DNA from 2 places in the Brevibacterium metallidurans genome. Region 2 is predicted to be linked to the other one. Evidence: predicted binding sites of a transcription regulator. Region 2 holds the regulator's gene; the other holds the start of a gene.
The links. Region 2 encodes LexA, which represses DNA repair genes until DNA is damaged. Its sites were predicted from a motif close to TCGAACANNTGTTCGA; they were not measured.
Positions count from the first base shown of each region.

Region 1 (14,837 bases), on a different contig from region 2:
ACAGGGCCATGACGATCATGGCGATGGCGACGAAGATGACGAGGGCGCGGATCATCTTCGAGGTCACGTCCGCACCCCATTGGGGTCCGACGAACGTCGAGGTGACGTCCTCGGCGTTGACCGAATAGCCGGTGGCCAGCGCGTCGCGGACCTCCTGCATCTGGGCGTCGCTGAGCTGGTTCGTCTCGATCTTCACACCGGTCTCACCCGTGGGGGTCAGTCGCGGTTCGGAGTTCGGGACGACGTCGTTGACGATGCTCTCGCCTTTGGCCGCCGAGGTGTCGGTGACGTTGTCGACCTGGAACTGGGAGCCGCCGCGGAAGGCGATGCCGAAGTTGAAGCCGGCGACGAGCGGGACGAGGAGGGAGAGGAGGACGAGGACGCCGGCGATGCCGAGCCACAGCTTCGCCTTGCCGACGAACGGGATCGACGACTCGCCGTTGTGGAGGCGGTTGCCCCATGCGAAGAACCGTTTCACTTCTCGGCTCCCTTCTCGTCGTCGTTGCCTTGTGCGGCGCGCTTGGCGGCCGCCTTCCGTTCGGCGATGGTGCCGCCGCTCGGGGCCGTCGCGCTGGAGTTGCCGCCTCTGCCACCGCGACGGCGGCGGGAGGTCTTCGCGTCCTTCGCCGAGGTGGTCGCGTCCTTCGCCGAGGTTGTCGTGTCCTCGGGCGCGTCCGTCGAGTCATCGTCGACCACGGTCTCGGTCGATTCGGTGACAGTCACGCTGTCGTCGGTCTCGGTGACCTCGGTCTCGGTGATGAGGCTGTCGGTCGCCGAGTCCTCGGTGGTCGCGTCCGTGTCGGTCGTCGAGTCGGCCGTCCGGACCTTCGTCGTCGTGCCTCCCGCCTCGGCGCGCGCGTTCTTGGCGGCCTTGGCGCGGCGGCTGGCGATCGTCTCCGTGTCAGCACTGTCCATACCCGCCTTGCGGGCGCGGGCCTTCTCACGGCGTTTCGCCTCGGGCGACTTCGCGGAGTCGTCGAGGTCGATGTTGAGGGCACCGCGGTAGGCGGCGGGTTTGACGCCGAGCAGGCGCGGGTCCATGCCCGACATCGGGTGGCCCTGGCCGAAGAACTTCGTTCTCGCGAGCACTTCGAGCATCGGGTGGGTGAAGAGGAAGACGACGATGATGTCGACGATCACCGTCAGCCCCAGGGTGAACGCGAATCCGCGCACCGAGCCGACGGCGAGGATGTAGAGGATCACCGCGGCGAGCATGTTGACCGACTTCGACGCCCAGATCGTGCGCTTGGCGCGGTCCCAGCCGACTTCGACGGCGGAGAGGAGGTTGCGGCCGCTGCGCAGCTCGTCTCGCACGCGTTCGAAGTAGACGATGAAGGAGTCGGCGGCCATGCCGATGCCGATGATGATGCCGGCGACACCGGCCAGGGAGAGCCGGTAGCCGTATCTCCACGAGGCGATGAGCAGCAGCAGATAGGTGAGGACACCGGCGACGACGAGGCTCGAGACCGTGATGAGGCCGAGCACGCGGTACTGCAGGAGCGAGTACACGACGACGAGGAGGAGGCCGACGAGGCCGGTGAGCAGGCCGATGTTGAGGTAGTTGGCGCCGAGCGTCGGGGAGATCTGCTCTTCGCTCTGGACCTGGAAGCTGATCGGCAGTGAGCCGTTCTTCAGCTGGTTGGCCAGGGTCTGAGCCTCATCCATGGTGAAGTTGCCGGAGATCTCGGCACGGCCGTCGGTGATGACGGCGTTCGAGGTCGGGGCGGAGAGGACGAGACCGTCGAGCGAGATCGCGAACTGGTTGTACGGCTGCTGGAGTCCGGTGATCGCCGAGGTGATCTGCTTGAAGATCTCGCGACCGGTGTCGTCGAACTCGAGGTTGACGGCCGGCTGGTTGGTCTGGACGCCGTTGGCGCCGGCGGCGTAGCCGAAGCTCGCGTCGTCGAGGTGGTCGCCGGAGAGTTCGACCGGTCCGAGCACGTACTTGGCCGAGCCGTCCTGGGCGCAGGAGACGACGGGCTTGTCAGCCGGCTGCTGCACACCGCCGGTGCGGTTCTTCGGGTCGGTGCAGTCGAGTTCGGTGTACTGCTTGACGATGTCCTCGGTCTGCCATTCCGCGGCGTCCTTCTCAGGATCGAACAGCGGACACGGAGTCGAGTCGGTGACCTTCTGGTCCTGGCCGCCTTCGGCCGGGGTCGAGGGTGCGCTGGTCGCTTCACCGGTGCCTGCCGGTCCGGGGACGTTGCCCCCGGCGTTCGGATCCGCGTTGTCGGCAGCGCCGGCATTGTCGGCAGTGCCCGCGGCACCGGGGTTGACGACGGCACCGCCGCCTGCCGGGGACTCCTGGTTTCCGCCGGTGAGGTCTTCGAGGCGCTTCTTCTCCTCGTCGGTCAGACCCTGGTCACCGCCGCCGCTGTCCTGGTTGGACTGCTGCTGGTTGATCTGCTCCTGGGAACGGGGGTCGCCGACGAGGGCGACGCGGCGGAACACGAGCTGAGCGGACGAGCGGACGAGGTTGCGGGTCTCCTCGTCCGGGTTGCCGGGCAGGTTGACGACGATGTTGCGGTCACCCTGCGTCGTGATCTCGGCTTCGGAGACACCGGTCGAGTCGACGCGCTGGCGGATGATCGCCACCGCCTGATCGAGCTGTTCCTTGCTGATGGTCGTGTCCTCGGACACCTGGGGTTCCAGGATGATCGAGGTGCCGCCTTCGAGGTCGAGGGCGAGCTTCGGTGTGGTCGTCGCATCGGACCAGATCACTCCCCCGGCGAGGACGCCGGCGAGGACGAGGGTGATGATCGTCAACCACAGGAACCGCAGACCTGGTCGCGGCTTTTCTTCGATGTCGGACACGCTTCAGCTTTCGATCGGGTTGCGGGGCGTCAGTTCTTCTTGTCGTCGGAGTCCGGCGCATCCGTGCCGGGCTTCGACGACTCGTCCTCTGTCGCCGAGTCGTTCTTCGCAGCGTCTGCGCCGTCGACGGTCGCAGCGTCGTCCTTCTTCGCCTCGGCGGCCTTCGCCTCAGCGGTGTTGGCGTCGGCGTCGGCCTTCGCGATCGCCTCGATGTCGTCGGCGGGCGCGGTCTCGTCGGCCTTCGCCTCGGCGGTCTCGTCGAGGTCGCCGTTCTCGGCGCGCTTGCGTTCGTTCATGGCGTCGAGTTCGGCGTCGGTGATGGCCGGGGTCTCGGCGTCGTCGGCGGCGGGTGCCACATCGGCAGGGGTCTCGGGGTTCTCGATCTGACCGATGGCCTGGCGGTGGACGCGCAGGATGGTGCCGGGACCGGATTCGATGGTGACCTGGTTGTCGGCCTCATCGATGGAGAGCACGGTGCCGAAGACGCCGAACGTCGTCATGACCTTGGCACCGGGGACCAGACCGGACTTGATCTGCTCCATGCGCGCCTTCTGCTTGCGGCGGGAGTTGAACAGGAAGAAGATGAGCAGCGCCGCAAGTGCGAGCGGAAGGAGCATTTCCAAGGAATTCTGCCTTTCATAAGGACGGACCAGTGCACTAGCTTAGTTCGAACTCCGCACTCAAGGCGAACTCATCGGACCGGATCAGAACTCATAGTTTGCTGGGACGTGCAGTCCCAGGTGCTTCCACGCCGCCGAGGTGGCGACCCGGCCGCGGGGTGTGCGGCTGATGAGTCCTTCGCGCACGAGGTAGGGTTCGGAGACCGTTTCGACGGTGTCGGCTTCCTCTCCGACGGAGACGGAGAGGGTGCCGAGTCCGACGGGTCCTCCCCCGAAGCGGCGGCACAGGACGTCGAGGACCGAGCGGTCGAGGCGGTCGAGGCCGAGGGCGTCGACTTCGTAGACGGTCAGCGCGCTCAGCGCTGCGGCTTCGTCGATGATGCCGGTGCCGCGGACCTGCGCCCAGTCGCGGACTCGGCGCAGCAGGCGATTGGCGATGCGGGGTGTGCCGCGGGAGCGGGTGGAGATCTCCTGCAGGCCGCGGTTCTCGGCGTCGATGCCGAGCATGCGCGCCGAGCGGGTGAGCACGGTGAGCAGGTCGGCGCTGGAGTAGAAGTCGAGGTGGCCGGTGAAGCCGAAGCGGTCGCGCAGCGGGGCGGGCAGCAGGCCCGAGCGGGTGGTGGCGCCGACGAGGGTGAAGGGAGGGAGGTCGAGCGGGATGGCGGTGGCTCCGGGACCTTTGCCGACGATGACGTCGACGCGGAAGTCCTCCATCGCGACGTAGAGCATCTCCTCGGCGGCACGGGCCATGCGGTGGATCTCGTCGATGAAGAGGACTTCGCCCTCTTCGAGGGAGGAGAGGATCGCGGCGAGGTCGCCTGCGTGCTGGACCGCCGGGCCCGAGGTGACGCGCAGGCTCGCCTGCATCTCGTGCGCGATGATCATCGCCAGGGTCGTCTTGCCCAGTCCGGGAGGGCCGGAGAGCAGGACATGGTCGGGGGTCCTGCTGCGGGCCTTGGCTGCGTCGAGGACGAGGGAGAGCTGCTCGCGGACCTGCGGTTGGCCGATGAAGTCGTGGAGTCCTTTGGGGCGCAGCGCGGCTTCCGCATCGCGTTCGGCGGCTTCGGCTGTCCCCGAGACGAGGCGGTCATGTTCGGCACCGGTGAGCCGCTGGTCGCCGAAGTCCATCTCATAGGACTCGGCCCGCCGGTCGAATGCCTCTGGCTCTCGACCGAATGCCCCGGAATCCCGGCCGAATGACTCTGGCTCTCGACCGAATGCCTCAGTACCGCGTGAGGACGGTGTCGGACCGGTCATTTCCGCGCACCCAGGACCTTGAGGGAGGCTTTGAGCAGCGCCGAGGTGCCGGCGTCGGCACCGAGGTCGCTGACGACCTCTTGGACCACCTCGGCGGCTTGGGGTTCCTTCCAGCCGAGGCCGACGAGAGCGTCGACGACCTGCTGGTTGGACCCGCCGAAGGACAGGGCGGGGCCGGGTGCGGCGGCGGCGAACTTCGGAAGCTTGTTCTCGAGTTCGAGGATGATGCGCGAGGCGCCTTTCTTCCCGATGCCGGGCACCCGGGTGAGCGCGGTGGCGTCCTGACCGGCGATCGCCGCGGCGAGTTCGTCGGGTCCCATGACGGAGAGGATGGCCATGGCGAGGCGCGGGCCGATCCCGGAGATCGTGAGGAGGACTTCGAAGGTGTGGTTCTCGTCCTCGGTGCCGAATCCGAAGAGCGTCATCGAGTCCTCGCGGACGACGAGAGTGGTGACGAGATCGATGTCGGCACCGTGGCGGGTCCCGGCGAGCGTGTCCGGTGTCACGTGCACTTTTCGTCCGACTCCGTAGGTGAGGACGACGAGGTGGTCAGCTGCGATGCGATGAACCGTACCGCTGAGGAAACTGATCACGGACAGCCTTTCGGGTGGGAACACTTGTACGAATCCAGACTAACAGGAACGCACTGCTGGTCCTGGCCGACATGCCCGGGCCGACGCTCGCGTCCGACCTGCCCCGGCCGACGCTCGCGGCCGACATGTCCGAGCCGACCGCCCCGACCGGGATGCCCAGGGCGACAGCCCCGTCCGACGTTTCCCGTGGCCGACGCATCGTCAGCACTCGTCGACTCATCCGAAGCGACACTCGCGTCACTGCGCATTGGCGCGCGCAACGACCTGCGCAGCGCAACAGCTGCTCGGGGCCGCGACGCAGTGGCCCGCTCACTGCCATTCCAGCGTGGCGCACTCACGCTCGCTCCCCCGGATCATCGTCTCCACGCGAGTCGCTGTATCCGGGCGGGTCTCTGTCTTCACGCGGACCGCCGACTCCGCGCTGACCGCCGATTCCCCACGGGTCCGCATGCCCACCCCGCTCGTTGTCCGCCCGTGACGGATCCGGATCACGGACTGGACCACCTGCGTCGATTCGACCGTCGACCGTCGCACTTGTCCCCTGGTGACCGGTTCCGGGCCCGCTTGCCTCATCCGGTCCTGCCGTAGGCGCACTTGTTCCCTTCGGGCCGACCTGGGCCGCACTTGTCCCCCGCTGCCCCGCCTCGGCCTCACTTGTCCCCCACGTGCTCACCCCGGCCTCACTTGTCCCCCGCTGGCGCACCCCGGCCGCACTTGTCCCCGCGACTTCGTCGAAGAGCGATTCGGCTGCTTCGCGGGCGATGAATCGGGCATGGAGGACAGGCCGACGTTCGACGTCAATCGACGCGGGAGGGATCCATGCCGGTCGACCGTCGAAGAGCATGTAGGCATACCAGTCCGACTTGTCGATGAGATGGTGGTGCAGACCGCAGGCCAGGGTGAGGTTGTTGATGTCGGTCTTCCCACCGTTGGACCACGGGACGATGTGGTGAGCATCGCACCAGCCGGGCGGCGTCTCGCATCCGGGGAAGGTGCATCCCTGATCGCGAGCGGCGAGAACGGCGAGCTGCTTCGGAGTCGCGTACCGCTGTTCGGTGGCCAGGCTCAGAGACTTGGCTCTGTCGCTCATGAGGTGGAAGAACACCGAGCCGTTGAGACCCTCATCGACGGCGAGGTCGACGGGGAAGTCCGCTTCGTCTCCGGTCTCTGCGCGCCCTTTCTTCTCCGCGAGGTTCTCCGCGGTCGCCGTGACGACCAACGCGAACGGTGCTCCCCTGCCGACTCGACCCATTTCGATCCGGGAGAGAAGCGTGGCGAAGCGCTCGTACATGAGGTTCTTCACCGAGCCTTGGGCGTCGGTGGTATCGACGAACGAGCCGTCCTCGCGGACTCCCCATCCCCGATTCTGCTGAGCCGTCGCACCGGTGAAGGCGTCGGTGGTCGGCGCCGCGTCGGTGTGGCTGGGGTCAGTGGGGAAAGGATCAGCCGGGATGCGGGCGTCGGAGATATCTCCCGAGAGCACACTGCCGAAGAGGTCGATGATCTCCTGCTCGTCCGCGGCTCGGCCGCCAGTCGGCTCCGTGAGCTGGCCGGAATCCGGGGCTGCACCCTGATCGTCAGGTGGCACCTCGCCCTGGCCTGCACGCTGTACCGCACCCGAGCTGTCAGGAGCTGCGGAGTCGGGGCTGCCGGTCATAGCCGTCCCGTCGGGCGGGGCCGCGTGATTGCCGGCTGCCGAGTCGCCCTCACCTGATGCGGGATCGTCAGCCTTGATCCGCGAGGTCAGCCAACCCTGGAGGATTCCTCCGGAGATCGGGTCGAGGAGACCGGAGAGGTCCCAGTCGCCGTCACGGCGCTGCCGGACGTTGACCCGATAGTGCGACCGATCGTGAGAGTCCTTGGGTTCCTCCCCGTCCGGGTCGAGACGGTCGAGCATGTCCGCGAAGATACGCCTGATGTCGGAGACGCGCACGGTGGGGGCTCGCGTCACGAGCTTCTGTTCGACCTTGGTCCGCATGTCAGCGCCGAGCCAGAACGGCAGATCCTTCAGGCATTCGGTGATGGCCGTCGCCTGACTCGACGAGAGTCTGCCTGACTGGAGTCCTTCGGCCACAAGTGGATACTTCGGCGGTCGGGACTGGCCCGTGATGTCGACCCTGTTGCCGAGATTCTTCGCGAGCTCGGTCCGACGGTGAGCCTCGGTTCCGCTGAGCTTGAGCTTGTCCTGCACGAGCGCCTTGGTCGTCTTCGCCCCGTAGTCCTTAGGGGTGCCGGTGCGTTCGAATACCGAGAGCGTCACCGCTGAGAGCAGATCGACGATGCGACTGAGCGCTTCGAGCCCCTGCATCACCGTGACCGCCTCATCGGGCCCCATCGGTCGACGGAAGTCCTGGAGCTGGGCGGCCAGTTCGGTGAGTGAGCCGAGACTCTCGGTCACTTCGGGAACCTTCGCCTTGAGGTCGGCCCACTGCTCGTTGCTGAGCATGGGATGTGGGGAGTCGGGAATCGAGGTGTCTCGGTGCTCGTCTGCTGCCGTCTGGAAGGGACTGGCGATATCGCTCACGCACGGGCGCTCGGCGTCGGCTGTGCCGCCGCCACTTCCGGTGGCGCACACATTGCCCCCGGCTGCGCCCACAGCGAAGTCGCCAGCATTGTCGCCTCCGCCGCCCTTCGGCCGGCGACGCTTCGACGTCGACTTCGAACTGGTCTCAGACCGCGAGCCGGACAGCGACCCTGTAGCGGGCTTGGACTTCGAATCGGACGCCGGCTGCGAATCGCAGGTCGAAAGTGAATCCGTGTTCGATCGTGAATCAGCAGTCGATTCCCGGTCCGTCCTCGGATCTGGTTCGTCGAGTGTGCCGAAATCCCGCGGAGTCACCGGCGCGATGTCGCCGAGACGCTCGGCGAGCTGATGCCCGCTGAGATCCATCCCTGCAGCCTCGAGCTGTTCGAACAGCGACTGAGGCTGGCCGTCTCCCTGCGAAGGGTTCCGACTCCCCCGCCCCGGCCCGCGCGACTTGCCTCGACGACGGAGACCCTGCTGTCCCTTTCCGCCCGCACCCGACCCATTGCCCGGGGAGCCTTCGCCCCGGGGATTCGGTGTGCGATCCGGTGTCAATGTCATGGTCTCGATGTTCTATCCGTCAACGCCTTCGTTGTGCGGTTAGTCACATCCTACGCCCATCACCATCTCACGTCTATAGTTTCGTTCGATTTATTCAAGGTTTTTTCGACGCTGTTCGACGTCATTCCAATTTTCGGCAGTGTGCACGTTCGACCAGGGACAATGCGCCGAAGCTCGTGGCTTCGATGGTGCCGACGGCGGGTTCACCAACGCTGCTGCACGCTCCCGCGACGGTGGACGTGCTTGTGACAGCGCGCGTAAGCGCGCCCGCACTGCGAGCGCATGACGATCAGAGCACAGATCCAGGGAACAGCGCCGACCCTGGCGGTGCGTCCCGGGTCAGGTCAGACGAACACAGCGGTGAGCAGAGAAACTCAGCAGTCCGTTATCACGAGCAGCCCGCGCTCCCGCGTTCACTTCGCGTCGCGCAGGGCCCTCGCCCACTGCTCCTGGGCCTTGGTCAGCCCGCTCCCCTGCCGGCCGCTGCCTTTGCGTTCGGTGAGGTCCTTGTTCGCCCCCGGCGTCGACTGGGCGCTCAGCGCTCCGCGCCATGAGTGGCAGATCGCGATCGCCAGCGCGTCGGCGGCGTCGGCGGGTTTGGGTGGGGCGTCGAGTCCGAGGATGCGGGTGACCATGTTCGTCACCTGCTTCTTGTCGGCGCGGCCGGATCCGGTGATCGCGGCCTTGACCTCGGACGGGGTGTGCATGGCCACGGGGATCCCGCGACGCGCGGCGAGTCCCATGGTCAGTCCCGACACCTGGGCGGTGCCCATGATCGTCGAGACGTCGTTGCGGGCGAACACCCGTTCGATGGCCACCACATCGGGACGGTGCTCGTCGAGCCAGGTGTCGAACGCCTCGGCGAGGCTCCCCAGCCTCAGATCCACGGAATCCGCGGACGGGGTGCGGACGACGTCGACCGCCACCATGGCGACCTTGCGGGCTGGCAGGGTCGCGATGACGCCGAGCCCGCACCGGGTGAGGCCGGGGTCCACGCCGAGGATGCGCATCAGGCGTCGAGTTCTGCGAGAACCTCGTCGCTGACGTCGGCGTTCGAGTAGACGTTCTGCACCTCATCGCTGTCTTCGAGAGCGTCGATGAGCTTGAACACCTTGGTGGCGGTCGCCGCGTCGAGGCTGACCTTGAGTCCGGGCACGAACGACGCCTCGGCGGAGTCGTAGTCGATGCCCGCGTCGACGAGCGCGGTGCGCACGGCCACGAGATCGGTCGCCTCGGAGATGACCTCGAAGGTCTCCCCTTCGTCGTTGACCTCTTCGGCGCCGGCCTCGAGCGTCGCTTCGACGATGGCGTCCTCATCGGTGCCTTCGGCGGGGACGACGATGACGCCCTTGCGGTTGAAGTTGTACGACACCGAACCGGGGTCGGCCATCGACCCGCCGTTGCGGGTCACGGCCACACGCACCTCGGAGGCCGCACGGTTGCGGTTGTCGGTGAGGCACTCGATGAGCAGCGCCACGCCGCCGGCCGCGTAGCCTTCGTACATGATCGTCTCGTAGTTGACGGCCTCGCCGTCGAGTCCGCCGCCGCGCTTGACCGCACGGTTGATGTTGTCGGCGGGCACGGAGTTCTTCTTCGCCTTCTGGATCGCGTCGAAGAGGGTCGGGTTGCCATCGGGATCAGGTCCACCGTTGCGTGCGGCAACCTCGATGTTCTTGATCAGCTTGGCGAACAGCTTGCCGCGCTTGGCATCGATGGCAGCTTTCTTGTGCTTAGTCGTTGCCCATTTGGAATGACCTGACACTGGTGTTCCTTCCTCTAGATACAGCCCTACGATTCTATACGCTCTGCCCCGCGCACCCTGCAAGCGCGCCGAACCGCGGGACCCGGAATGATTCCGATCCCGCCGAGGCGGCCGTCGGTCGCCCGTGCATCCGCGGTTCCGGGTCCCGCAGTGCTCCGCGCCGAGGCGGCCGTCGGTCGCCCGTGCATCCGCGGTTCCGGGTCCGGGAGTTCCCCGCCGAGGCGGCAGTCCTCCACCGTGCCGCCGCCGGCCGCTTCCCGCCCCCAGCGGCACCCCGAGCGTCCGCCGTCCGGGTGCAGTCCGTCGAGCTCCTCAGTCGATGACGAGCGGCACGTCGGGCACCGCGCCCCGAGAGGCGAGTTCCATGAGGCTGAGCAGGTTCTTCGGGTAGATCGTCTCCGTCGTCTCGAGCAGCTCCTCGCGGCTCCACCAGCGGAATTCGAGCAGGCTGCGCTTCTCGATGTCCGTCCACACGGCGTCTTCGAGTTCGACGTCCTCGCTCGTCCGGTAGGCGAAGTACGTCTCGAGCTGCCGCATCTCCTTCTCTGTGAACCGGAAGACCTCGTCGCGGATCGCGAGCGGACCGATGAGGTCACCGGGCTCGCATTCGATGCCGGTCTCCTCGGCGAGTTCTCTGGCCGCGGTCTGCGCCGGGGACTCCCCCATCTCCGAACCGCCGCCGCACGTCATCCACCACTGGTGGGAGGGCGTGAGCAGGTCCTGGGCCCGGATGAGCAGAACCTCGTCGCGCTCATTGAGCAGTACGACCCGCGAAGCTTTACGAGGTTTCATGGTTCTCCAGGAGTTGGCGGCGGACAGATGAGATTCTCTGCAGGATGGTGATGCAGCAGGCGATCATGAGAACACCCAAGGCGACCGTCAGAACGATATCGGGAACTCCCATTCCGACCAAGCCGGTGACGACGAGTGTGACCAACAACCGGTCGGCGCGTTCGGCGATGCCGCCCGAGGCGTGGACGCCCAACCCCTCAGCCCGCGCCCGCACATAGGACACGATCGAGCCGGTCACCAAGCACCCGAGTGCGAGCAGCGCGGTGAGCGGATCGTCGGCGCCGAGGAAGAACCACAGTGCGAGCCCGATGAACACCGCAGAGTCAGCGATCCGGTCGAGCGTCGAGTCGAGGAACGCACCCCACAGGCTGTTGCGACCGGTCTCCCGCGCCATGATCCCGTCGAGCATGTCGCAGAAGACGAAGACCGTGATGACGACGGTGCCCCAGAACAGGTGCCCGAGCGGGTAGAACACCAGCGCTCCCGCGCACACCCCGATGGTCCCGATGTACGTCACGGCATCGGGTGTCAGCCCTAGGCGCAGAAGCAGCCTCGCCAGGGGACGGAAGAGTCGGGTGAATGCCGCGCGGGCAATGGTGTTGAGCATCGGGTCAGCGAACCACCGCGGCAGCGAGCGGACGGTCTGCGGGCTCGTCGGCCTCCGGACGCGCACCGAGGTGGACGTCCCACCAGTCGATGATCGCGTCGAAGCGCTGACGTCGGTGCCGCGGCTGCCCCGACCGGGACAGCTCATGGTTCTCACCGGGGAAGATGAGCATCTCCGTGGGCACCCCGGCGCGCTGGAGCGCAGCGTAGTACTGCTGCGCCTGCCCGAGCGGACACCGGAAGTCGAGCTCCGAGTGCATGACGAGGGCCGGTGTGCGCACCTCGGCGGCGTGGGCGAGCGGCGACTGCCGTTCGATCGCCTCGGGATCACGCGAGGTGTACTCCTCGGTGAAGAAGCGACCGATGTCGGAGGTGCCGAGGAAGCTGTGCGGGTCGAGGTAGCCGCGTTCGACGATCGCGGCCCGGAACCGGTGGTCGTTGGCGATCGTCATCGCCGTGAGGTATCCCCCGTACGATCCGCCCTGCACGCCGAGGCGGTCGCCGTCGAGGTCGGAATCGGCAGCCAGCGCGTGGTCGAGGACGGCGAGCACGTCGGCCATCGCCGGTGCGGCCATATCGCCCTGGACAGCGGTCCCCCAGGTCCGGGTGCGCCCGCCCGAGCCGCGCGGGTTCGCGTAGACGACGGCGAAGCCCGCCGAGGTGAGCACCTGGGTTTCGTCGAACCACCCGTGCGTGTACTGCGCGAACGGTCCGCCGTGGATGTTGAGGACGACCGGGAACGGCCCCTGACCTGCAGGTTTGGCCAGCCATCCGGTGATCGTCCCGCCTTCGCCGGGAACCCGGAGCAGCTGCGGGAGCACGGAGTTCGCCGGTGCCGGATGGGTCCGCAGCACCGCCTCGGCGCTCACTCCCTCGGCGCCGGTCCCGTCGAGGTCGACCTGGACGAGCACGGCCGGGGAGTCCGGGGTCACGGCCGTGACGAACGCGGAGTCGCCGGAGACGGTGAAGCCGGTGACGACGCTGAGCTCATCGGTGAGGAAGCGCAGATCCTCGAGGCCGACCGTCTCGGCGCTGAGATCAAGGCGGGCCAGCCGCGTCGCCCCGTCGGTGTCGACGGCGAAGACGACGGAGGAGCCGTCGACGATGACCGGCGGCAGGGTGGCGGCCGCGACGGTCTCGCGGTCGGTGAGGCGACGGGTGGTGCCGGTGCTCATCTCATGGACGAAGAGGCCGGGCATCTGCCCGACGAAGTCGAGGTCGTCGCGGGTGAGCTCGCTGCCGAGGAGGAGCACGCGGTCCTCATCGATCCACCGGTGCAGCTGCACGCTCATGCGCGGCAGCTCGAGTGCTTCGGGACCGCCGGCGCCGAGGAGCCACACGGTCGAGCGGAGGTCCGGGGCACCTGTGTCGGGGGCGACGGCTGCGACGACGCTCATGTGCGCCCCATCGGGGGCGAACTGGGGGTCGTGGACGTCGGAGTCCGGGGTCGGCAGCATCGTCGACAGCGGCACCTCGGCGCTGCCGGTGATCCCGGCCTTGCCCAGCCCGGGTTCGGTGAGGTCGACGAGGAAGGCGCGGGCCGGGCGGTCGCCGACGTACCCGATGCCGTTGGACTGGTAGGCCGCCTTGCCGATCCGGCGCGGGGCCTCCTCCTCGGCGGGGATGTCGTCATCGGTGCCGTAGCGGCCCGGTTCGGCGACCCGGGCGACGTAGAGGGCCCGACTGCCGGCGTCGTCGATGTCGAATTCGGCGACGCCGAGGTGGCTGTCCGTGACCCGGTGCGCCGTCGTCAAGCTCGGCCCGGCGAAGAGCTGTGGGCGTTCGGACCGTTCGGCGCTGAGGTAGCCCGACCAGTGCTGCCCGACGTGCGGTGCCGTGTCCCGCCAACCGTGGGTGAGGCGCCTGGAGGTCTCCCCGCGGAACGCGAAGAGCTGGGACAGGTACGTGTTCGACTCGAGGTCGGGGCGGGTGATCGTGATGATCACGTCTTCGCCGTCGACGACGGGGGTGGTGTACTCGGCGAGCGAATCGAGGTCTTCGGGGTTCATCGGTTCCATTCTTGACTCAGCGCTGCCCAGGCATCGGCGTGCACCTGGGGCAGGGCCTTCGTCTGCGCGACGACGGGCAGGAAGTTCGCGTCACCGCTCCAGCGCGGGACGACGTGCTGGTGGAGGTGCGCGGCGATCCCCGCGCCGGCGACCTCACCCTGGTTCATCCCCAGGTTGAAGCCGTCGGGTCCGGAGACGGCGCGGATGACCCGCATCGCCTTCTGCGTGAAGTGCGCGAGCTCGACGGTCTCCTCCTCGGTCAGGTCCGTGTAGTCGGCGACGTGCCGGTACGGGCAGATGAGGAGGTGGCCCGGGTTGTACGGGTAGAGGTTGAGCACGGCGTAGACCGAGTCGCCCCGGCCGACGATGAGCCCCTCCTCGTCGGACTTCTTCGGCGCCGCGCAGAACGGGCATTCGGCCTCGCCGGAGTCCTTCGGCTTGTCCTGACCGCCGATGTAGACCATCCGGTGCGGGGTCCACAGCCGCTGGAACCCGTCGGGTTCCCCGGGGAAGCCGGAGGCGGCTTCGATGTCGGACAGGGACATGCCGAGCTCGGGTGGGACGTCACCGCCGTCGCCGAGGTGCTCGGACGTCCTGTCCTCGGTCATACCTGGGCCTTGGTCTCGATCGCTTCGACGATGCGCTCGATGGCCTCGGTGACGGGCACGCCGTTGTCCTGCTCGCCGTCGCGGAAGCGGAACGAGACGGCACCGGCGTCGCGGTCCTCGCCGCCGGCGATGAGGACGAAGGGCACCTTCGACTTCGAGGCGTTGCGGATCTTCTTCGGGAACCGGTCGTCGGAGTCGTCGACCTCGACGCGCACCCCGGCGGCCCGCAGCTGCTCGGCCACCTCGTAGAGGTAGTCGTTGAACTCCTCGGCGACGGGGATCGCGGTGACCTGGACGGGTGAGAGCCACACCGGGAAGGCGCCTGCGTAGTGTTCGGTGAGCACGCCGAGGAAGCGTTCGATCGAACCGAACTTCGCCGAGTGGATCATCACCGGCTGCTTGCGGGTGCCGTCGGCGGCGACGTATTCGAGGCCGAAGCGCTCAGGCTGGTTGAAGTCGAGCTGGACGGTCGACATCTGCCAGGTGCGGCCGATCGCGTCCCTGGCCTGGACGGAGATCTTCGGGCCGTAGAACGCCGCGCCGCCGGGATCGGGGACGAGTTCGAGACCCGACTCCGCGGCGACCTGCTCGAGGGTCGCGGTGGCTTCGGCCCACTGCTCGTCGGAGCCGATGAACTTGTCCTTCTTCTTCCCGTCCTCGTCGCGGGTGGAGAGTTCGAGGTAGAAGTCGT
Region 1 is NZ_BAAAAF010000006.1:80,382-95,218, forward strand. It holds gene secF (protein translocase subunit SecF) at 1-478, opposite strand, end outside; gene secD (protein translocase subunit SecD) at 475-2,814, opposite strand; gene yajC (preprotein translocase subunit YajC) at 2,844-3,431, opposite strand; gene ruvB (Holliday junction branch migration DNA helicase RuvB) at 3,519-4,562, opposite strand; gene ruvA (Holliday junction branch migration protein RuvA) at 4,688-5,284, opposite strand; gene AACX88_RS09495 (HNH endonuclease signature motif containing protein) at 5,619-7,730, opposite strand; gene ruvC (crossover junction endodeoxyribonuclease RuvC) at 8,783-9,379, opposite strand; gene AACX88_RS09505 (YebC/PmpR family DNA-binding transcriptional regulator) at 9,379-10,131, opposite strand; gene AACX88_RS09510 (NUDIX hydrolase) at 10,444-10,923, opposite strand; gene pgsA (phosphatidylinositol phosphate synthase) at 10,910-11,530, opposite strand; gene AACX88_RS09520 (alpha/beta hydrolase family protein) at 11,535-13,538, opposite strand; gene AACX88_RS09525 (HIT family protein) at 13,535-14,146, opposite strand; gene thrS (threonine--tRNA ligase) at 14,143-14,837, opposite strand, start outside.
Region 1: a site for LexA is predicted at 5,301-5,316, ahead of ruvA (Holliday junction branch migration protein RuvA). Genes of this name have one in related genera too.

Region 2 (14,837 bases):
GCAAGCAGGGCATCGTCTACGTCGCCGCGCACCTGCCGAAACCCGGGCGCAGCGGACTGAGCGAGGAGGCGCTGGCCGAACTCGAAGCGCTCGTCACCGCCTCCAAGGGCGGTGCGCTGGGACTCTTCTCCTCGCGGGCGGCGGCGAATGCCGCGGCCGAGCACCTGCGCGGCATCGTCGACCTGCCGATCCTGCTGCAGGGCGATGACGGTCTGCCGTCGCTGGTCTCCCGGTTCGCCGCCGACGACGGGGCGTGCTTGTTCGGGACGATGTCGCTGTGGCAGGGCGTCGACGTGCCCGGGCGGACGAACCGACTCGTCATCATCGACCGGATACCCTTCCCCCGGCCCGACGACCCGCTCATGCAGGCTCGTGCCCGGGACGCCGACCGGCGTGGGGTCAACGGCTTCATGGCGGTGAGCGCGACCCATGCCGCGCTCCGGCTCGCCCAGGGCGCCGGGCGCCTCATTCGTTCGACCGGGGACAGAGGCGTCGTCGCGGTCCTCGACTCGCGTCTGCGTTCGGCCCGGTACGCCGGGTACCTCGTCAACTCGATGCCGCGGATGTGGCCGACGACGGATTCGGCGCTCGTGCGCACGGCCCTGGGGCGCCTGGCCGCGACGAAGGAGGACGACCCCGCGAAGGGATGACGGCGCGTCCTACGTCGAGCCCTACTTCGCACCCGCAGCCCCATTTCGCACGCGCAGCGTCATTTCCTCCGTCCGGCTCCGCACAACGTCGGCGCAGCGCGATAAACCACCCGTGCACAGGTGGTGTGTGGAGTTGAAGGTGGTGGATGGGCTGGGCGGCCTCCGCAGAGGGCAAACCGCGCTCGTCGCAAGCCCCGCTAGTCGCATGCCGCGCTCGTCACAAGCCGGCGCACACGCCTCGGAAATGCCGAATGCCCCCGACCACCATCGGTCGGGGGCATTCGTGTGTACAGTCGACCACCTCGGCGAGGACCTGCGCTCAAACGGCAATGCCCTCAAACGCCGCTGGACCTCAGAGGCGGCGGATGACGGCGACGACGAGACCCATGATCTGGGCATAGGTGCCGTCGATCGGGTCGTAGTCCTTGTTCTGCGGCAGCAGCCACTGCCGCCCGGCCTTGCGCTTGAGCGTCTTCACCGTCGCCTCGCCGTCGAGGAGGGCGGCGACGATCTGACCGTTGTCGGCGGTGTGCTGCTTGCGAACGACGACCCAGTCGTCGTGGCAGATCGCGGCTTCGATCATCGAGTCCCCGACGACCTTGAGCAGGAACATCTCACCTGAGCCGACGACCTGCGTGGGCAGGGAGAAGACGTCGTCGATCTCTTGCTCGGCGAGGATCGGCCCGCCGGCGGCGATGCGCCCGACGACGGGGACCTGGACGGTGTTGTTCGCCAGCTCCTCGTACTTCGCGCGCTCGGCCTCCTCCTCTTCGAACGGGTTGACGACCTCGATCGCCCGCGGACGCTTCGGGTCGCGGCGGACGTAGCCGAGCCGTTCGAGCTGGGAGAGCTGATGCGCCACGCTTGAGAGCGACGCGAGCCCGGCTGCCTCACCGATCTCACGCATGCTCGGCGGATAGCCGTTGGTCACCACGGCGCGCTCGATCGTCTCGAGCACGAGCCGCTGCCTGGGGGAGAGCCGGAAGTCCCCGGCCCCGGTCGGACCGTCGGGGATCTCGACCTCGTCCTCATCGCTGCGGGCCGCGGCGATCTCGCTGGCAACATCCTCGTTGCGCGGCCGTCCTCTGCCTCGTTTGCTCTGCACCATTGCTCTCTCCCCTTCGTTCTAATCCCGCCGTTTCCCACCGGTCGAACCGCCTCGAGAGATCTCGTGTCAGTGCCGCCTGGGATGGTTGTTCGAGACCGATCAACAACGCTGGTTCTCGTTCATTGTCTCATAAATGTTCGAGATGGACTGGACATATGTTCGAATGGCATGTTGAATAGAACAGACGTTCTACCCATTGCGGGTGGAATCGTACGAAGAAAGAGGTAAATGCAATGTCTGCGAAGACTTCCCCCATGCATCTGACCACCCGTGGCCGACGCGCCGTCCGCCTGCTCCGCACCGCACTGTGCGCGCTGGCCATCATCGGAGGCACGCTCTTCTTCTCCGCTCAGACGTTCACCGCCGAGGCGGTCGCCGGGGACGAGGTCGTCGGCGTCGCCGCGGACGCCGTCGTCGTCGGTGAGGGAGAGTCGCTTTGGACCGTGGCCTCGAACCTCGGACTCGACCGGGACACCCGCGATGTCGTCGCCGACATCGTCGAGCTCAACCACCTGTCCTCGCCCGTCGTCCACCCCGGCCAGAGCCTCGACGTTCCCCAGCGCTAAAATCGGTGTGTGGGAAACATCGAGTCTCTGCCAGTGCGTGCCGATCTCGTCGGACGGGAGCCCTACGGCGCTCCTCACCTCGACGTTCCGGTGCAGCTCAACGTCAACGAGAACGCCTATCCGATCCCGGATGTCGTCGTCGCGGCGATGCGGGCAGCCGTCGACACGCATCTGTCCGGACTCAACCGCTACCCGGACCGGGAGTTCACCGCCCTGCGCGAGCACCTCGTCGGCTACCTCGACGGCGTCAACGAACGCGCCGGCACCCCTGTCGACCTGCCCCCGGAGATGATCTGGGCGGCCAACGGCTCGAACGAGGTCCTCTCCCACATCGTCCAAGCCTTCGGCGGTCCCGGGCGCACCGCGCTCGGCTTCACGCCCAGCTATTCGATGCATCCGCTCATCACCACCGGCACCGGTGCCGAATGGGTCCATGCCGACCGTGACGACGATTTCGGTCTCACCGCCGAGGCGGTCGCTGCCGAAGTCGCCCGCGTCGACCCGGACATCGTCTTCCTCTGCACTCCGAACAACCCCACCGGCACTTCGCTCGGCCTCGACGTCATCGAAGCCGCCTACGACAACTGCTCGGGCATCGTCATCGTCGACGAGGCGTACGCCGAATTCTCCCGCCCCGCACTGCCCTCGGCGATGACCCTCCTCGAGGGCCGCCCCCGCCTCGTTGTCTCCCGGACGATGAGCAAGGCGTTCGCGTGCGCGGGTCTGCGCCTCGGCTATGCCATCGCCGCCCCTGAACTCATCGACACCCTCCGCCTCGTGCGCCTGCCCTACCATCTCTCCGACGTCACGCAGGTCCTCGCGTGCACCGCACTCGACCACGCGGATCTCCTGCTCGGCAACGTCGACCGGCTCATCGACTCCCGCAACGCCATCGCCGCACACCTGGCCGAACTCGGCTTCACCGTGCACCCGAGCGATTCGAACTTCGTCCTCTTCGGCAACATCGCGAACCCGGCCGAACTGTGGCAGAAGCTGCTCGACCGAGGCATCCTCATCCGCGACATCGGCATCGCCCATCATGCCCGTGTCAACGCCGGCACCGAGGCTGAGACGACTGCGTTCCTCACAGCGATCAGCGATATCGTCGACACCGATCCCAGCATTCTGCTCACGTCGAACTGAGACGGCGCTCATTCAATTGAGACGGCGCTCGGCGAACTGAGTCGTCAGAGGTCGCCCCGGTCAACGCCGGGTCCGCGACCCTGGGACAATGGAGAGCGCACCACCCGCGCTGCACACGAAGAAAGGCACACTATGAGGCAGGCCCAGCTTGAGCGGTCGACATCCGAATCGAGCGTGTCCGTCGCGCTCGATCTCGACGGCACCGGGAAGTCCGACATCTCGACGACCGTGCCGTTCTTCGACCACATGCTCACGGCGCTCGCGAAGCACTCCCTCATCGACTTGGACGTCTCCTCCTCAGGCGACACCCACATCGACGTCCACCACACCGTCGAGGACACCTCGATCGTCATCGGTCAGGCCATCGCCGAGGCGCTCGGCGACAAAGCCGGCATCCGCCGGTACGGTGCCGCCTTCGTCCCCCTCGACGAGTCCCTGGCCCGGTGCGTCATCGACATCTCCGGTCGGCCCTACTTCGTCCACGCAGGCGAACCCGAAGGCCAGCAGTACCACCTCATCGGCGGACACTTCACCGGATCGATGACCTCACACGCCCTGGAATCGATCGCCTTCCATGCCGGCCTGACGGTCCACCTCGACCTCATCCGCGGCCGCGACCCGCACCACATCGTCGAAGCGCAGTTCAAAGCCTTCGCCCGCGCCCTGCGCGAAGCCGTCGAACCCGACGGCCGCACCACCGCCGTGCCGAGCACCAAGGGAGTCCTGTGAGCACCACCGTCGTCGTCACCCCGTTCGGGATCCCCGACCAGCTCGCCGCCGCGTGCGTGCTCTCGAACATCACCGGCACGATCGTCCCGATCGGTGAATTCACCGGCATCGTCCTCGAGGACACGGGAGTGCAAGCCGGCAACGAGGCGGCCGCGGCCATCTCGAAGCTCGCCGGCAAGCACGAAGTCCTCCTGCTCGTGCGCAGCGACGAGCAGATCGACGCCGGCCATTACCGCAACGGCGCCCGTGAATCCGATGTGCCCGCGGGACTCGCCCTGCGGAACCTGCCCGACGTCGTCGAACAGCTGCTGCTCGAGCTCACGACCGCCGACCGGGTCGAGGGCAGCATCCCCACCTCGTCGATGTCGAAGCTCCAGGCGAGTGCGGCGACGATGACCCCGGGCCGGGCGGCCCTGGCCAGGACCGCGCTGCTGTGGATCATCGTCGCCGTCCTCGCCGGTCTCGTCCTCGCCTTCGGGGTCACCGTCGGCCTCGGCGGCAACGCCATGGCCTGGGCGGTCGCGGTCTTCGGCGGTGTCGTCCTCGGGTTCTCCCTGTGGCGCATCTCCCGGGTGCTCTCAGGAGGGCGGTCGCAGTGACGACGATCGCCGTACTCGACTACGGAGCCGGCAACGTCCGTTCCGCCGTGCGTGCCGCGGAGGCTGCCGGCGCCGAGGTGACGCTGACGGCCGATCATGCCGTCATCGACTCAGCCGACGGACTCCTCGTCCCCGGCGTCGGCGCGTACTCCGCCGTCATGGCCGGTCTCGAGGCCGTCGACGCCGTCGACCTCATCCGTGCCCGCCACGACGCCGGCCGTCCGCTGCTCGGCATCTGCGTCGGACTGCAGGTCTTCTTCGCCGAAGGCCGTGAGCACGGTGTCGAGACGACCGGAATCGGGCTGTGGCCCGGTGAGGTCACCGCCCTCGATGCCCCTGTCGTGCCCCATATGGGCTGGTCGGACATCACCGCCGCCGAAGGGTCGTCGATGTTCAGAGGCATCGAGGAGGAGAAGTTCTACTTCGTCCACTCCTACGCCGCGACCGAACATCCCGCCGGCACCCTAGTCACGACCGCCCACCACGGTTCCGACTTCGTCGCCGCCGTCGAGGACGGCACGACGTGGGCGGCGCAGTTCCATCCGGAGAAGTCCGCGCAGGCCGGTGCCTCACTGCTGCGCAACTGGATCGCCTCGTTCCCCGAGAGACCGTAGGCTCCGCCAGACCCCGAGCACTCACCCCTCAGGCCCTCACACTCCCGTCGACCACCCGACCGACTGCGTTGCGGGCAGACCGTAACCGAAGAAAGGCCACCATGACCGAAACGCCCGCGACCGACAAGCTCGTCCTCCTTCCCGCCGTCGACGTCGCCGACGGCAAGGCCGTCCGCCTCGTCCAGGGCGAAGCCGGCACCGAAACCGACTACGGTTCGCCCATCGACGCCGCCCACGACTTCGAGGCCCGCGGCGCCGAATGGATCCATCTCGTCGACCTCGACGCCGCATTCGGCCGCGGATCGAACTCGGACCTGCTCAACCAGGTCGTCAAGGCCGTCGACATCAAGGTCGAACTCTCCGGCGGCATCCGCGACACCGAAAGCCTCGAACGCGCCCTGGACACGGGTGCCGAACGCGTCAACATCGGCACCGCGGCCCTGGAGCACCCGGAGTGGACGGCGGAGATGATCGCCCGCTTCGGCGACCAGGTCGCCATCGGCCTCGACGTGCGCGGTCAGACGCTCTCGGCCCGCGGCTGGACCAAGGACGGGGGAGACCTCTACGAAGTCCTCGCCGCCCTCGAAGCCGCCGGCTGCGCGCGCTACGTCGTCACCGACGTCCGCAAGGACGGCACCCTGCAGGGCCCGAACGTCGACCTGCTCGAGTCCCTGACGACCCGCACGGACAAGCCGATCACCGCCTCCGGCGGCGTCTCGAGCCTCGATGACCTGCGTGCGCTGCGCGCCCTCGTGCCCGCAGGCGTCGACTCGGCGATCGTCGGCAAGGCGCTCTACGCCGGGAAGTTCACACTCGAAGAAGCACTCGACGTCGCAGGACGCTGAGCGCCATGTCCACCGACTCCGCCGGCCAGCCCTGGGAGGGCCGCAACCTCGCCCCCAACCCGTTCTCCGGTGACACCGGTGAGGCCGACGCGGCGCTGCTGACCGCCCTCGAAGCCGTCGCTGCGGCGCCGCTGGAACCGAGCGCCCACGAAGGCGTCGTGGTGGCCCTGGCCGGGGCTCGCCTCTACGCGCCGATCGTGCCGCTCGCCGTCGACCACGGGGTCGGCGAGAACGGCCTCATGGTCGACAACTCCTCCGATATGGCCATGGTCCGCCTCCGCGCCGAGGACGGCCGCGAATGCACCCCGGGATTCTCCGCGATCCCGCCGCTGACCCAGTGGCATCCGCAGGCCCGGCCCGTGCCGATCGAGGCCGAACGCCTCGCGCTCGGGGCCGTCGAAGCCGAGTCCCAGCTCGTCGTCATCGACCCCGGCACCGACCGGTCGTTCCTCCTGCGCCGGCCCGCGCTCTTCGCGTTCGCCCAAGGGCAGCCGTGGACTCCCGCGTGGGCCGATCCCACCGTCGCCGAGGCGGCCGTGGCCCTGGCCGGACGGTTCCCCTGGCTGGCCCGCATCGCGGTGAGCCCCGGCAGCGCCCGCGTCCACGTCGAGGGGCCGGAACTCGGCATCCGCCTCGGCGTCCGTGATGATGTTCCCGCCGAGGAGATCGACCGGTTCCAGCGGGCGCTTGCGGCCGATCCGATCATCGTCGACCGCGCGGACTCACTCGCCATCCAACTCACCCGGGTCTGAGTTTCTGGCCGAGTCCGCGACGGGGGATGTGCAGTCGTCGGATGTCTCCTATGCTTGGGACTCATGAGCGCCCGGAGAGACCTCAGTCACGTTGCTCGACCCGACGAGAGCTATCTCGATCAAATCGCCGCCGAGACCCGCGATCGGGCGGGGAAGGCCGCGGAATGGACCTCGGAGTTCACCGGTGCCCCCGCGTCGAGCACGACGCGCATCGAGGCCAACCTCGCCGCTGCCGAGCCTGAGATCACGGGCCTGCTCCACACGATCCACCGGCTTGCCGAAACGGCCTTCGAGGAGCACGAATCCGTCGCAGCGATCGCCTCGGTGCTGGAGGCCCGCGGAATCCCCGTCGAAACGGGACTCTTCGGCGCCGAGACGACGTTGCGGGCGACGACCGGCAACGGCCGGGGGCGGACGATCGCGATCCTCGCCGAATACGACGCCCTGCCCGGCATCGGTCATGCGTGCGGGCACAACCTCATCGCGGCCGCCGCGGTCGGAGCCTTCCTCGCCCTCCATGTCCTGCACGAACAGGATCCCAATGCGGTGGCCGGCACCGTCGTCCTCCTCGGCACCCCGGCCGAGGAAGGCCATTCGGGCAAAGAGGTCATGGCCCGGGCCGGCGCCTTCGAGGGGATCGATGCCGCCATCATGGTCCACGGGTACGGCTACGACTGTGCCGACCAGGTGTGGTTGGGCAGACGCCTGCTCGAGGTCACGTACACGGGGGTCGCCGCGCACGCCTCGGCGCAGCCCTTCATGGGACGCAACGCCCTCGACGCGGCGACGCTGTTCTACCAGGGGCTCGGACTCATGCGCCAGCAGATGCCGCCGATCTCCCGCCTCCATGCCGTCATCGCCGACGGCGGCACCCGGCCCTCGATCATCACGGAGACCGCGCGAGTCCAGTGCTACGTGCGCTCGAAGTACCCGGAGACGCTCAAGGAGCTCTCCGAGAGGGTCGAGGACGCTGCGAACGGGGCTGCGCTGATGACGGGCACCGGGGTCGAGGTGACCTGGGACGAGCATCCGCCGTCCCTGCCGGTGCGCGGCAATGCGGCGCTCACCGCCCGGTGGGCCCTCCACGAGACCGCGCAGGACCGCACCCCGCTGCCGGCCGGTGTCCTCGACGAATCGATCGCCGCGTCGACGGACTTCGGCAACGTCTCCTACCGGATCCCCGGCATCCACCCGCTCATCAAAACCGCGGACGCCGAGGTGGCCCTGCACACCCGCGAATTCGCCGAGGCCGCGGACACCCCCGCCGCCGAGGCCGCCGCTCACGACGCCGCCTACGGGCTCGCGTGCACGGCACTGGACTTCCTCGTCGACGACGACCTCGCAGCCGAGGTGGTCGCCGAGTTCGAACGCGCCGGCGGCGCGATCGACGTCGAGAACTACTTCGCGTAGCACCGCGAACCCGACCACGCAGCACCCGAGCACGCACCCGACGCGCACCACCCGAGCACACACCCGTCACACCACCCGAGAGAAAGCAGAGCCATGTCAGCGCAGACTCCAGCGAAGGTCGGGATCGGCCAGCGCCTCCTCGACGGGATCGAACGGATCGGCAACCGCCTGCCCGAACCGTTCACGCTCTTCCTCGGACTCTTCCTCATCACCGGGGCCATCTCGACGGCGATGGCGCTGGCGAACGTGTCCGTCTCCATTCCCGGCAGCGACGAGATCGTCACGATCAAAGGCCTGTTCACCGGCGAGGGCATGGCATGGCTGACGACGACGATGGGGGACAACTACATCGGGTTCCCGCCGTTGGCCACGGTGCTGCCGATCCTCCTGGCCGTCGGTGTCGCCGAGAAATCCGGCATGCTCGCCGCGGCCGTGCGCGTCGCCTTCGGGTCGAGTCCCCGCTGGCTGCTGCCCTACGCGGTCGGCTTCGTCGGTGTCGTCGGGTCGATCATGGCCGACTCGGCGTTCATCATCATCCCGCCGCTCGCCGCCCTCGTGTTCAAGGCCGCCGGCCGGCACCCGATGGCCGGACTCATCGGCGGATTCGCCGCCACCGGCGCTGGGTATTCGACGTCGATCGTGCCGACCAGCCTCGATGCGCTCTTCGCCGGCATCACCACCTCGGTGATGGAGACCCTGCCCGGTGTCGAATACCAAGCGGTCAACCCGGTGTCGAACTACTACTTCAACATCGTCGCCTCGATCGTGCTCGCGATCATCGCCGGCTTCATCATCGACAAGCTCATCGAACCGAACATGGTCCGCAAGGGTGTCCCGCGTGACTACGTCGACGCGACGAAGCAGGGTCTGGACAAGAAGTACCAGGCGAAGACCGTCGCCTACAGCGAGAACTCGGTGACCGCCGAGGAGGTCGAGGCCGCGCAGAAGGAGATGAGCCCGAAGCTCGAACCCGCCGAGAAGAAGGGCCTGCTCTGGGCGCTGCTGGCAGCACTCGCGCTCACCGCGGTCATCCTCGTCGCCGTGCTCATTCCGGATTCGCCGTGGCGGAACGAGGACGGCGGGTTCCTGCCGAAGTCGCCGCTGCTGTCCTCGATCGTCTTCATCGTCTTCGCATACTTCATGCTCATGGGCGTCGTCTACGGCCTGGTCGTGGGCACCGTGCGGTCGATGAACGACATCGTGCGGATGATGGCCGAGTCGATCATCGACATGATGTCCTTCCTCATCCTCGCGTTCATCCTCGGCCAGTTCATCGCCCTGTTCAACTGGACCGGCATCGGCTCGTGGATCGCCGTCGCCGGCGCCTCCGGGCTCGAGGCGATCGGGCTGACCGGGTTCGCCGCGATCATCGGCTTCATGCTGCTCGCGAGCGTGCTCAACCTCTTCATCGTCTCCGGTTCGTCGATGTGGACGCTCATGGCCGCGGTGTTCGTCCCGCTGTTCGCCCTGCTGGGCTACGAACCGGCGTTCATCCAGGCCGCGTTCCGCGTCGGCGACTCCGCGACCCAGGTCATCACCCCGCTCAACCCGTACATGATCGTCCTCCTCGGCCTCGTCCGCCGCTACGAGCCGACCGCGGGCCTGGGCACCGTGATCTCCCGGATGTTCCCGTTCGTCATCCCGTTCTGGCTCGCATGGGCGGCCCTGCTCGCCCTCTGGTACTTCCTCGATCTGCCGCTCGGACCCGGCAACGGGATCTTCCTCGGTCAGAGCTGAGGACGATCGGCAGGTTCGCCGGTTCCCTCGCCGAGGTGGTCGTCCGGTCCGTGCGTGTGCGCCCGGTTCCATCGGTGCTCCCGCCGAGGTGGGGCTCCGGTCCGTGCGGGCGCGCTTGGTCCCGTCGATACGCCCGCCGAGGTGGGGGCCTGGGTTCGTGCGGGTGTTCGGGTCGGGTGCTCACGGCACCATCGCGTCGATGCCGGCGCGCCAGTCGGCCTCGGCGTCACCTGTATCGATGCGGCACGGGCGGCGCCAGATCGGGGCGAGTTCGGCGAGCTCGTACATCGAGCGATCGAACCATCCTGCTGCGCGAACGACTGCGTGGGGGAGCGCGATCGGCGTGCGGACCCGCGAGCCGAGGACAGAGTGGGTATAGGCGGCGAGCTCGGCGAGCGTCGGATTCGCGCTCGGGGCGATGATGAGGCGGTGCTCTCCTGAAGCGGTGCTCGCCGAGCCTGTTCGCGCCGAGCCTGCTCGCGCCGAACCAGCTCGCGCTCCTGCTCTGAGGTCCGCGGCACTGAGTTCATCAGCATCGCGAGGCCTTCCACTCCCGTCGAAGTCGGCCACTGCTTGGATCATCGTCGTCGCCATGTCGTCGATGACAGTGATGCCGTGCGGCACATCGGTGCGGGCCGGGACGAAGGCACGGTGGCCGGCCGCGATCCTCTCGGTGATGCACAGACGCACCACCGAACTCGTCGGAGAAGCCGTCGCGCCGATGAGATCGCCGGCGACGACACTGGCCACCCGAGCCGGATGCGCGGTGCGTGCCTCGAGGAGCTGCTGCCTGATGCGTCCCTTGTCCTCGACGGGTGCGAACGGGGCGTCGGCGGTGATCGCTGTGGTCAGTCCGGCGAAGGCGTAGACCGATTCGGGGAAGACGACGGGGATGTCGAGCTCGGCCGCCGCGTCGAGGATGGCGACCTCGAGTCCCGGCAGAGTCCTCGCCCAGACTCGGGAGTCGTAGGCGGTGTGGACGCAGGCGAAGATCGCCTCGGCACCGACCTCAACGGCTGCCTGGAGGACTGTGTCGCGTGACGACGCGTCACCCTGCGACCAGGAGAGTCGCCCTCCCGTGGTCACAGACGTGGACCCCGAGTCCGAGGTCGACTCAGACGCAGGTGCTGTCGTCGGCGTTGATGCCGTGCTGCTCACCGGCCGATGTTCGCGGGCGTTTTCCGTCGACGCCAACGCAGGCGATGTGCCGATCGCCGCGAGCGCGGTGTCCGAGGGCTGTGAGCGGGTCATGATGCGGACGTCGGTGCCGGCCCGGACGAGGTCGGCGGCGATCTGTGAGCCGATCTGTCCGAAACCGAGGACGAGTGCTGACTTCATGGCGGATGTCCCTTCAGGTGATGAGCGAATCAGAACCGAGAGCACTGCTCTCTGTCGTGCTGATTCGAGAGTAGCGCCGCCGGACCGACAAAACAAGAGCAGTGCTCACATTCATCTGTGGTGCTCTCTCAACCTACGATGGACACATGGCTGACGAGACTGCGAAGACACCCCGACAGCGGGCCCGCGAGGAGACCGAGGCGCGGATCGTCGAGATCGGGAACCGCATGCTCGATGAGGACGGCGCTGACTCTCTGTCCCTCCGGGCGATCGCGCGGGAGCTCGGCATCGTCTCGAGCGCGGTCTACCGGTATGTGAGGACCCGTGACGAGCTGCTGACGATCCTCATCGCCGATGCCTTCACCTCGCTCGCGGACGCCGTCGACACGGCGCTCGAACAGGAGAGGTCGGTCGAAGCGCTCGGTCTGGCGATGCTCGCGTGGTCCCGAAGGTATCCGCAGCGCTGGGCGCTCATCTACGGCACGCCGATCGCCGCGTATCAGGCGCCCCGCGAGGTCACCGTCGAACCGGGCACCCGCGTCATGGCAACACTCGTGCGGCTTGTCGCCGGGTCGGATGCCGACAGTGGCGAAGCGCCGGGCGGCGACGAAGCCGAAACCAATGGCGCCGAGGCCGACGCAGGCTTGCGCCGGCCCACAGTGCCCGACTCCGGAACTGTTCCTGGCGCCGACGCCGGTTCGCGACAGCCCGCTGCAGAAGCCTCACCGGAACTCTCGCCCGGCATCACCCGCCTCGCGGCCGAACTCGAGACCCTCGGCCTCGACGTCGGGCCCGAGGCAACGATCGCTGCGATCACCGCGTGGGTCTCCATCGTCGGGCTCATCAGCTCGCTGCGGTTTGGACAGTTCGGCCCCGGCTTCGACGACGTCGAGGACGACCTCATGACCTCCGTCGTCCGCCAGCGCGGGTTCTGAAAAATTGCCGAACCCGGCTGTATATTCATGACTGCCCAGCGTCACGAAACAGCGGTCACTTTTCGTCAACTATCTTGCAAGTTGCATATCATGAGCTGAGTTGAGCCGAGTTGATGCGAAGGATCTGCATCGATCACACCGAAGGACGCGACTCGCCCTCGACAAGATTCAACCCGTCGTTGGCGCGCCTCTTTCAAAATCCCGTACATGTATCCGACAATGGCGTTATGTCGACACAGTCCAGAATTGAGTGGACGGAAGTCACATGGAACCCGGTTACTGGTTGCGACAAAGTGGCGCTAGGCTGCGACAACTGTTACGCGCTCGCATTGGCAAAGCGTTTGAAAGCAATGGGTGCTGACAAGTACCAGAAGGACGGGAACTCCGTCACATCTGGGCCGGGGTTCGCCGTGACTACCCACCCCAAGGCCCTCAGCCAGCCGCTGAAGTGGCGGTCACCGAAGATGGTATTCGTTAACTCGATGAGCGACCTGTTCCACGCGAAGGTGCCACTAGAGTTTGTGCAAGAAATTTTCAATGTCATGGAGAAGACTCCGCAACACACCTATCAGGTGCTAACGAAGAGAGCGCACAGGATGCGCAAGGTTTCCCACAAGTTGCGATGGCCAACCAACCTATGGATGGGCGTAACTGTCGAGGACTCGTCAGCTTTAGACCGAATAGAACAGCTTCGGGCCATTCCGGCAAAAACCAAGTTCCTTTCGTGCGAGCCGCTCCTTGGGTCTCTGGAGCACCTAGACCTTTCCGGAATCGATTGGGTTATTGCCGGCGGGGAGTCCGGGCCAAATCACAGACCCATTGAAGCAACCTGGGTGGTGGAGATCCGTGATGCCTGTCTTCGGCAACAGGTGCCATTCTTCTTCAAACAATGGGGCGGGCGCACTCCTAAGCAGAGGGGTCGAACTCTTGATGGCCGCACTTGGGATCAGTATCCAACGCAAGAAGTTACGGTCGCTTAAGGGTCCAGTCGTCCAATTTCTTAGCTCTCACAACAGAAATGCGACCGTCCTTCTCCAGTTTGTTAATTGCCTTTCTTAGCTCCGATTTACCCGCGGTCCCGATGGACTTTCCGAAAAGCTGGGAAGGGTGATCGCTGACTCGGATAGCAAGAGCGCGTTCAAGTACCGAGACGATGTTCTTTTGAATTTTCGCAACGCTTTCCCTGGAAAGTGCCTCCAGCTCATGGTCGCACTCGGCGTCAGGCGAAATTTCGAACAAGGTATCGCTCGTGTTGAGACGTATCGCTTGGTCGCCCCAGTAGGCTCGTCTCCACTCTCTATGTGCTCTGGCTGCGGAATCGATAAATAGAAGCCTCGCTTCCCGATGTTTGTGGAAGAGCGTGAGGGAGAAGATTGGTTCTGCTTCAGTGGTTTTTCGTAGATGCACCGACAATGCTTGGTGAGGCGTTCCGTGGACTAAGCGATTTGCAAAAGCATCCGATACTTCTCTAGCTGCCTGGGCTACGTAGCGGGCAGTGCCGTCCAATTGGAAGCGTTCACGTGCTTCAATGAATTGTGCTCTCCACCATGTACCGTCGAGTGAGTTGTCGAGGCGTTCCAGGGACTTATGAAAATGGGGCTCGTATGTGTTGCTCGTAAGCAATCCACCGATTCTCCATACAGCTTGGATGCTCACATTGAGCAACACTTCAACTTTCATTTTCGGATCGGTCAGAAAATGCGTTTTGATGAGATCGGAATCGAACGAAGTTCCGAAGGGATCCAAGAATACGAGAAGAGGAGCGCTTCCTACCTGCGTTACTACGGAATCGAGGTGGTCCACGACGTCCCCAGGGTAAAGCCGAGCGGTTTGGCCAAGGGGGTGGCTGAGCACGTTCTTCTTCAGCTCTTTGAAGTACTTTGGGTCGGATTCCACGAAGAAGTTTCTGAGCACCTTCGGGCTCTGCTGGTCTCGCAGAGCCTGTGCGGCATTCATGGCCACAAGGGGGGATCCAGGGGTGCCGTCTTCATATCGGCCCGTGCCGGCGTAGCCATCCAGAAACGCGACGGCACCGTTCGAGTAGACCGATAGCTTGGTCGCCCACGCGGTTAGGTAGTCCACCAGAAGCTTGTGTTTGAAGACTGCAACCGGCTTTCGCTGTTTGAAGAATGCGTCGTTGGCTGTCATCGGACTTCCATCGGCCGTTCGGTGTGGTGCAAGACGTCGGTTGTGCCGCTCACTGGGTTGACCGAGACGATTTCTCTCCGGTGTACAGACGTAGGCTCAACACCGGTTGCTACGACTCGACTCCGAGACGCCATCGGGTTGCTCCGTTCGCCAACTACTGCTGTAAATGGATGCTACCCGAGGTGGGTGTGATTCTATGCGGAGCCATGCGGGAAATATTCGACACTCAGTTGGCTGCTCACAGACGGCAGTGCTTTCGTGAG
Region 2 is NZ_BAAAAF010000013.1:62,030-76,866, forward strand. It holds gene AACX88_RS14190 (ATP-dependent DNA helicase) at 1-650, shown strand, start outside; gene lexA (transcriptional repressor LexA) at 1,003-1,758, opposite strand; gene AACX88_RS14200 (LysM peptidoglycan-binding domain-containing protein) at 2,013-2,324, shown strand; gene AACX88_RS14205 (histidinol-phosphate transaminase) at 2,334-3,467, shown strand; gene hisB (imidazoleglycerol-phosphate dehydratase HisB) at 3,600-4,196, shown strand; gene AACX88_RS14215 (hypothetical protein) at 4,193-4,795, shown strand; gene hisH (imidazole glycerol phosphate synthase subunit HisH) at 4,792-5,409, shown strand; gene priA (bifunctional 1-(5-phosphoribosyl)-5-((5-phosphoribosylamino)methylideneamino)imidazole-4-carboxamide isomerase/phosphoribosylanthranilate isomerase PriA) at 5,511-6,254, shown strand; gene AACX88_RS14230 (SseB family protein) at 6,260-7,006, shown strand; gene AACX88_RS14235 (amidohydrolase) at 7,070-8,416, shown strand; gene AACX88_RS14240 (AbgT family transporter) at 8,510-10,153, shown strand; gene AACX88_RS14245 (Rossmann-fold NAD(P)-binding domain-containing protein) at 10,334-11,491, opposite strand; gene AACX88_RS14250 (TetR/AcrR family transcriptional regulator) at 11,638-12,426, shown strand; gene AACX88_RS14255 (DUF5131 family protein) at 12,654-13,406, shown strand; gene tcmP (three-Cys-motif partner protein TcmP) at 13,393-14,574, opposite strand.